One region of the Rhizobium sp. P28RR-XV genome, then DNA from elsewhere that is predicted to be linked to it. Evidence: predicted binding sites of a transcription regulator. Region 1 holds the regulator's gene; the other holds the start of a gene.

Region 1 (4,213 bases):
GCCGAAGGAGGCGCCGCGCTCGCACAGAAGAATGTTCGGATTGCCGCTTTCATTGAGCTTGGCAAGCACGTTCTTCATATCCCAGGGCGCGAGGAACTGACCCTTCTTGACGTTGACAATACGGCCGGTCTTGGCGGCCGCAACCAGCAGATCGGTCTGGCGCGACAGGAAAGCCGGGATCTGCAGGATATCGACCGTCTTGGCAACGACGGCGCATTGCTCTTCCGTGTGGATGTCGGTCAGAACCGGAAAGCCGTATTCCTTCTTGAGGTCGGCAAAGACTTCCATGGATTTTTCCAGACCGATGCCGCGCTTGCCTGACAGAGAGGTCCGGTTCGCCTTGTCATAGGAGGACTTGTAGACAAGGCCGATGCCGAGCTTGCCGCAGAGCTCCTTCAGGACTCCGGCGACCATGAATGCATGGTCGCGGCTCTCCATCTGACAGGGGCCGGCAATCAGCGACAGCTTGGCGGTGTTGGAAAAGAGGACCTTGGAGGCACCCTCGCCGACGGTGACTTCGGAATTCGTGCTCATGCTATCTCCTCGAAGGCGAACAATGCGCCCTGTCCGGGCGCCAGCCTTGCCAGTATACGATTGTTCTTACGCGTGTAGGTGACGCCGTTAGCAGCGAAATGCGACGATGTCACGGAAAGATCGCGCGTTTTGAAAAGGATTGCGCGCGCCCTCAGCCCGGGATCGCTGGTATGAACCGGCAAATCGTAGAATGCCTCCATTCCTTCCGGCGACAAAAGTTCGAGATCGACATTGGCCGTCTTGATCGTCAAGCCGAAGGAGTGCTCGAGGACTCGCGGACCACCAACGATCTCTTCGAAAAAGCCGCGATACACCGCTGGTGTCAGCGCGGAAAGCGCCACCCGCGCGATGCCGGTCACGCCGTTTTCGTGACGTTCGAGCGCGCCACGATCGGCCGGCAGCGGATTGATACGCTGACAGCAGAAGGCCAGGAAATCCGGCGCGCGCAGATCCGCCGCAAATGCGAGACGAAAGCCGGCCGTGGTTTCCGTTCCGTCCGGCATCTTCATCGGCCGCGAGAAATCAAGCATGCGCCCGGCCGAGATCGCGGCCGCCTTGAAACGCTCGTCGTCGTCGACGGCATCGTCGGTGCCGAAAACCACGGCCGAAAATCCATCCTCGGCGACGCGGAATCGATAAGCCTGGTCACGCGCGACGAAGACGTTGCCATCGGCAATACTCGTCTCGCATTGCTCCTGCGATGCCACGCCCAAAGGCTCGAGATAGGTCTTATCGGCAAGGAAGACACAGGCATTTTCAGTGCCGAAAGGATGGCGGGCATCCGGAGCCACCGTGAAGCCGAGCTTGCCCAGGCGCTCGCGCGCCAGAGCGATGTTGACGGTCGGCAGCACGAGATGATCCAACGGATGCGGTGACAAAGTCATGGTCCTCCCTTGTTTGCCCGCAAGAACAGATTTGCGCCCATACAATGCTCAATTCAAGACCAAAGCCAAAGCCGTGAACGCGCAGAAGAACGCGGGCGCACTAATTCTCAACTGTAGCCGGCTTATGCGACAGTCGTCGTCTCCATCCGCACATGCGCCGAGCGGGATTGACGTGAAGCGTCCATAAAGCGAACAAAGCGGCATTTCTCATATTTATCGATGAATTAGCGCGGATATAATTCCCGAGGAATTTCAAGCGATCCGTGCGATAGCGGCAATTATTTGACAGACCCGGCGAAGCTTTACTGAAATTTAAGCACTTGCAGAACACATATGGAACATATAGTGTCCGTTCTGGATTTGTTTCACGATTTTTCTTGATTTGGGGTTCCAAGACGATGTTGACGCGCAAGCAGCAGGAACTGCTTCTCTTCATTCACGAGCGGATGAAGGAGTCCGGTGTCCCGCCATCTTTCGACGAGATGAAGGACGCATTGGATCTGGCATCCAAATCCGGCATTCACCGTCTGATCACGGCGCTCGAGGAACGTGGCTTCATCCGCCGCCTGCCGAATCGGGCGCGGGCGCTCGAAGTCATCAAGCTGCCGGACGCCTATAATTCGAGCCTGCAGCCACGCCGCGGCTTTTCGCCGAGTGTTATCGAAGGCAGTCTCGGCAAACCCCAGCCGGTCGCGCCGCCAGCCCCGGCAAAGGTTGCAAACGACGACCACAACAGTTCGGTATCGGTACCGGTCATGGGGCGCATCGCTGCCGGCGTTCCGATTTCCGCCATTCAGAACAATACACATGACATTACCGTTCCCGCCGACATGCTCGGCTCCGGCGAGCATTATGCGCTGGAGGTGAGGGGCGATTCGATGATCGACGCCGGAATTTTCGATGGCGATACGGTCATCATCCGAAATTCGACGACAGCCAATCCCGGCGATATCGTCGTTGCGCTCGTTGACGACGAAGAGGCAACGCTGAAGCGCTTCCGCCGCAAGGGCGCCTCGATCGCGCTGGAAGCCGCCAATCCGGCCTATGAAACCCGCATCTTCGGGCCAGACCGCGTCAAGGTTCAAGGCAAGCTGGTAGGGCTTATTCGTCGTTATCATTGACGGATGAGTTATCACTAACAGTTGGATTACCGTTGACGGGTGATACCTGCGCAGGTGGTGTACCGAATTTGCCGGTGCGCCAATCATAGGTTCGGTGTCTGGTCCATGGTCGCTGCGGGTTTTCGAAAGCGGCAGAGATAACGGGCTTATCGGCGGTGAGCGCCATTTCGATGGACCCGGTTTTGCGCAATGTCGCACCGGTTATGAGTATCGCTCCGGAGCGGCAATGATCGAGCCGCAGTCGGATCGGGGTCACGACGATATTTGCCGTGTCGCAGGCGGACGGCAAATAGGCTGCGTTTTCTATGGTGATCAGGATAGCGCCATTATCAAGCATGGCTGCGCACCATGCGCCTTTCTGGCAGGCGAAACTTCCCTGCATCGTCCGGTCCAGCGCTTCCTCCATTGCCTTACGGACTGCCTTATGTTCTTCGCTGCTCAGTCGCTTGTGGCGATCGGTCTTGCTGATCTGCGGAAGCCGGCTATCGCTGGGGAGAATAGTGGGCGGCTGGTGTTCGGTTGCGACCAGTGCCTTCTGCCATTGTTCGAAAATGAAGGCCTGCGGCCTTTCGCGATTTGTGGCGAGTATATCGTCCTGTCGCAGCGCAACCAGGACCCCATCTTCCGAAATCATCAGATCCGGCTTCGGCACGCCGGAGTCGAATGCCGCCACGCCGGTGGATGAAAGCACCAACAGCAGCCCCAAATGGCGAAGCCGGGTCCGCAACACGGTCATGATCAGGAAGCCGGCAATGAAGGTCGGCATTAGCCAGCCGGGTTGGCGGCCGAAGGTGATGTCGCCTCCCCAACCGGCCACCGTTTTGGCGATTACGATGACGAGTTCCAGTCCCTCGCCGGTGACCTTCCAAAACGGCCCGTCCAGGCCGAAGGGCATGAGCAGCATTGCCACCATGCCGAACGGCATGACAATGAAGGAGACCACCGGCATGGCCGCGAGGTTGGCGGCGAGACCATATGTCGCCAGCCGGTGAAAATGCTCGATCGAGAAGATGGCCGTCGATGCGCCGCCGATGAACGAGGTCGACAATACGCCGCCGAAGAAGCGCGAGACGAAGAGCAGCGGGCTTAACAGGCGGATCCGCGAGAGGATGTTTTCGCGGTGCCGCCGTCGTTTCCATAACGAATAGCCCGACACCAGCGCCAGCGTTGCGGCATAGGACATCTGGAAGCTTGGGCCTAGCACCTGCGACGGCGACAGAACAAGGATGACGATGGCGGATAGCGCGACATTGCGAAGGCTGAGCGAGGGCCGATCGAAAAGTACGGCCACCAGCATGATCGCCATCATGATGAAAGCACGCTCGGCGGATACGCCGAAGCCGGAAATGAGGTAATAGGCCGTTACCGTCAAAAGCGCGCCGAAAGCCGCGAATTTCTTGGTCGGCCAGGCCTGCGCAACTCCCGGAAACAAGCTGAACAGATAGCGCAGGCCGACATAGAAGATGCCGGCCGATAGCGCCATGTTCAGCCCCGAAATTGCAATAATATGGGTAAGACCGGCAATTCGCAGCGACTCGGTCGTATCCTTGGAGATCGCACGTCTCTCATCGGTGACGAGCGCCGCAGCGAAGGCGCCCGTATCTCCCGGCAGGGTTTCCCTGATCCTGTCGCCGATGCCGTTGCGCAGGCCGGCAAGCCAGATATCGGCCTTAT
Region 2 (4,213 bases), 260 kb from region 1:
CGCCGGATGAAATAAGCGATGCGGTACGACGGATGTATACCGATCCGGATCATTTGCGCGTCGGCGATCCCGGCAGGGTCGAGGGAAACGTCGTCTTCACCTATATGGATGCCTTCTGCGAGGATCGGCAGTTGGTCGACGACATGAAGGCGCATTATCGTCGTGGCGGTCTCGGCGATGTCGCCTTGAAGAGATATCTCGAGGACATCCTGCAGGCGCTGCTTGCGCCGATCCGCGAGCGTCGGGCGTATTTTGCCGCCGAGCCTGATTATGTCCTTGATATAATGCGCGAGGGGACGAGAAAGGCGAAAGAGCGGACGGAGGCGACGCTTGCCGAATTGCGCGCCGCGTTGGGCCTGTTCTCCCTGATTTGAAACAAGAAAGGCCGGACGATCTTTTGAAGCGCCCGGCCGTTCTTTTATTTATTGCAGCTCTAATTATTCCGCCAGAGCAACGGCAATTTCAGCGGCCAGACGCGCATTGTTTTCGACAAGCGCGATATTGGTCTTGAGGCTGCGGCCTTCGGTGATGTCGAAGATGGTGCTGAGCAGATAGGGTGTTACAGCCTTGCCCGAAATCTCGTCGCGCTCGGCGCTGTCGAGGGCGCGCTCGATATAGATTTCCATTTCCTCGCGCGGAATTTCGTCTGCTTCCGGCACCGGATTGGCAATCAGCATGCCGCCATCGATGCCGAGCTGCTCGCGCGTGGACTGGAAATTGGCGATAGCGGCGGGGCTGTTCAGCGTCAACGGGCTCGCCAGGCCCGAAGAGCGCGACCAGAAGGCCGGGAATTCGGCGCTGTCATAGGTTACGACCGGCACGCCGCGGGTTTCCAGCACTTCCAGCGTCTTCGGAATATCGAGGATCGCCTTGGCACCGGCGCAGACGACGATGACGCCGGTGCGCGAAAGCTCTTCGAGATCGGCAGAGATGTCGAAGCTCTCTTCCGCGCCGCGATGCACGCCGCCGATACCGCCGGTGGCGAAAACCTTGATGCCGGCACGGGCTGCGGCGATCATGGTGGCGGCGACGGTGGTGGCGCCGGTGCGGCGCTCGGCGATCGCAAAAGCGATGTCGGCGCGCGAGACCTTCATCGCGCCTTCCGTCTTGGCAAGCGTTTCCAGCTCTTCCGGCTCGAGGCCGATATGGAGTGTACCGTGGATAACGGCGATGGTCGCCGGGACTGCGCCTTCCTGCCGGATGATCGCCTCGACGCTGCGGGCCATCTCGATATTACCGGGGTAGGGCATGCCGTGGGTAATGATGGTCGATTCCAGCGCCACGAGCGGGGCGCCGCGCAGCTTGGCGGCAGCGACTTCCTTCGAATAGGAGATCGGAAGTAGTGGCGAGATAGGCTGTGTCATTGTCGTTTCCAATTCACTGAAACAGTATACGCGTTTTGAGCAGGCTTCATGACAGAATTTCGGCCTTGGGAACAAGGGCCAACATCGTCTTCAAGAGTTCCGGTGAGAGATTTTCGGCGGTAGCGAAGGGCGATTGTACAGTGATCGCGGCGGCTGCCGCGCCGTGGCGGACAGCCTCTGCGAGATCATGACTGGCAAGCAGGGCCGATAAAACGCCCGAGGCGAGCGAATCTCCCGCCCCGGTGACATCGGCGACATCGTCGACGATGGGCGGCTGCAGGCTGACGACGGCGTCGCGTGAAAAGGCGATCAGCTCGCGCTTGCCGCGCGTGATAACCCCGTTGCGCAGGCCGAGCGCGCGCAATCCGTTCACCCATTCGAGCGGGTCTTCCGGACGGCTTTCCGTCAGCGCGGCGGCCTCGGCTTCGTTGAGGAAAAGATGATCGATGCCGGCAAGGCTCGGCTTCAGCCGCACGACCTTCGCTGGCGAGATCGCGATGGCGGCGACTGGCTTGCCGCACAGAGCCGCTCTCGCCGCGATCGCAGCCAAGGTTTCGGCGGGCAGGTTGGCGTCGCAGAGAACGAGATCGGTCTCATCGAAGGCGTCGCGAACGGCGCGAATCGCCAGACGTCTCGGGACGAACAGCTTGTAGAGTTCCATGTCCGCAAGGGCGATGACAAGATTGCCGTCGTGTTCGAGGATCGCCGTATAGCTTGGCGTCTTGCGATCGAGGAAGACGAAGGGTCGGTCGTCGATGCCGGCGTGGCTTGCCGCTTCCGCCACCATTTCGCCCGAGGGATCGCCGCCGCGTGGCGAGATCAGCCGCACGTCGAAGCCGAGGCGGGCGAGATTTCGCGCCGCATTGAAGCCGCCGCCGCCAGGCTCTTCGAACCATGCGCCGGGATTGCTGGCGCCCGGCGCCGTCTCGCCGAAGATGCGGCCGCGCCGGTCGATATGGGCACCGCCGAGAACGAGAATCTTCTTCGCCATATGGTTTTCCTCAGCGGTCGAAAGGACGAATCGGACTGGTAGATAACATCTCGCAATTCACCGCCGCAGCCATGCAAGTGCCTGGGAAGAAAGAAGAAAACAAAAATAGAACGGAATTCATTTTACCTTTTTCTTTCAATTGCTTGTTGTGCCCTTGCGACAAGAGAACAAATAGAGTACAGAATTCTCATCGGCGGCGACATTGCTAGAGCGGCTTCAATAACCTAAAGGTGGATCGGATGTCTCAGAATTCTTTGCGGCTTGTAGAGGACAAATCGGTGGATAAAAGCAAGGCACTTGAAGCGGCACTCTCTCAAATTGAGCGGTCGTTCGGCAAGGGCTCGATCATGAAGCTCGGCTCTAACGAGAACGTGGTCGAAATCGAAACGGTTTCCACCGGCTCTCTGAGCCTCGATATTGCCCTCGGCATTGGCGGCTTGCCGAAGGGGCGCATCATCGAAATTTATGGACCGGAAAGTTCCGGTAAGACGACGCTCGCGCTGCAGACCATTGCCGAGGCCCAGAAGAAGGGCGGCATTTGCGCCTTTGTGGACGCAGAACATGCGCTCGATCCGGTCTATGCCCGCAAGCTCGGCGTCGACCTGCAGAACCTTCTGATCTCGCAGCCCGATACCGGCGAACAGGCACTTGAGATCACCGATACGCTGGTGCGTTCCGGCGCCGTCGACGTTCTCGTGGTCGACTCCGTCGCGGCATTGACGCCGCGCGCCGAAATAGAAGGCGAGATGGGCGATAGCCTGCCGGGCCTGCAAGCCCGCCTGATGAGCCAGGCGCTGCGCAAGCTCACGGCTTCGATCTCGAAATCCAAGACCATGGTGATCTTCATTAACCAGATCCGCATGAAGATCGGCGTCATGTTCGGCTCGCCGGAAACGACCACGGGCGGTAACGCGCTGAAGTTCTATGCTTCGGTTCGCCTCGATATCCGCCGCATCGGCGCCGTCAAGGAGCGCGAAGAGGTGATCGGCAACCAGACTCGCGTCAAGGTCGTCAAGAACAAGATGGCGCCTCCCTTCAAGCAAGTCGAGTTCGACATCATGTATGGCGAAGGCGTTTCCAAGACCGGCGAACTGGTCGATCTCGGCGTCAAGGCCGGCATTGTCGAAAAGTCCGGTGCCTGGTTCTCCTATAACAGCCAGCGCCTCGGCCAGGGCCGCGAGAATGCGAAAATCTTCCTGCGCGACAATCCTGATCTCTCGCGCGAAATCGAATTGTCGCTGCGCCAGAACGCCGGCCTGATCGCCGATCGCTTCCTGCAGAATGGCGGCCCCGATGCCGACGATGGCGACGCCTCTGGAGAATAAAAACTTCCGGGGGCAATCCCGGACTTGATGTGAGACTAAAATTCGAAACCGGCTGCATTGTCCAACGGATGTGCGGCCGGTTTTGTTCGTGCGGCTGGACAGCGCCGGGAGCGAACGATAAAAGCCACTGACTTTGACGCAAGTTGCTGAGCGCAGTACTGAAGGGCCTCATATGAGCGGTGTGAATGAAATCCGGTCGACCTTCCTCGACTACTTTAAGAAAAACGGCCACGAGATCGTGCCGTCGAGCCCGCTCGTACCGCGCAACGATCCGACATTGATGTTTACCAATGCGGGCATGGTGCAGTTCAAGAACGTGTTCACCGGCTTGGAGCAGCGTCCCTATACGACGGCTTCGACGGCACAGAAATGCGTTCGCGCCGGCGGCAAGCACAACGATCTCGACAATGTCGGCTACACCGCGCGCCACCACACCTTCTTCGAAATGCTCGGCAATTTCTCCTTTGGCGACTATTTCAAGGAGCGCGCCATCGAGCTCGCCTGGAACCTGATCACCAAGGAATTCGGCCTCG

The links. The regulator LexA, encoded in region 1, represses DNA repair genes until DNA is damaged. The targets are predictions, from matches to a motif close to TGTTCNNNNTGTGTTCNG.
Region 2: a site for LexA is predicted at 2,451-2,468, ahead of recA (recombinase RecA). Genes of this name have one in related genera too.

What each region holds. Positions count from the first base shown of each region.
Region 1 covers NZ_JABAIG010000001.1:585,145-589,357, forward strand. The annotation lists gene kdsA (3-deoxy-8-phosphooctulonate synthase) at 1-534, opposite strand, end outside; gene HGP12_RS02835 (VOC family protein) at 531-1,418, opposite strand; gene lexA (transcriptional repressor LexA) at 1,817-2,539, shown strand; gene HGP12_RS02845 (ComEC/Rec2 family competence protein) at 2,520-4,213, opposite strand, start outside.
Region 2 covers NZ_JABAIG010000001.1:324,068-328,280, forward strand. The annotation lists gene trpS (tryptophan--tRNA ligase) at 1-374, shown strand, start outside; gene HGP12_RS01530 (pseudouridine-5'-phosphate glycosidase) at 438-1,364, opposite strand; gene HGP12_RS01535 (carbohydrate kinase family protein) at 1,411-2,355, opposite strand; gene recA (recombinase RecA) at 2,595-3,680, shown strand; gene alaS (alanine--tRNA ligase) at 3,853-4,213, shown strand, end outside.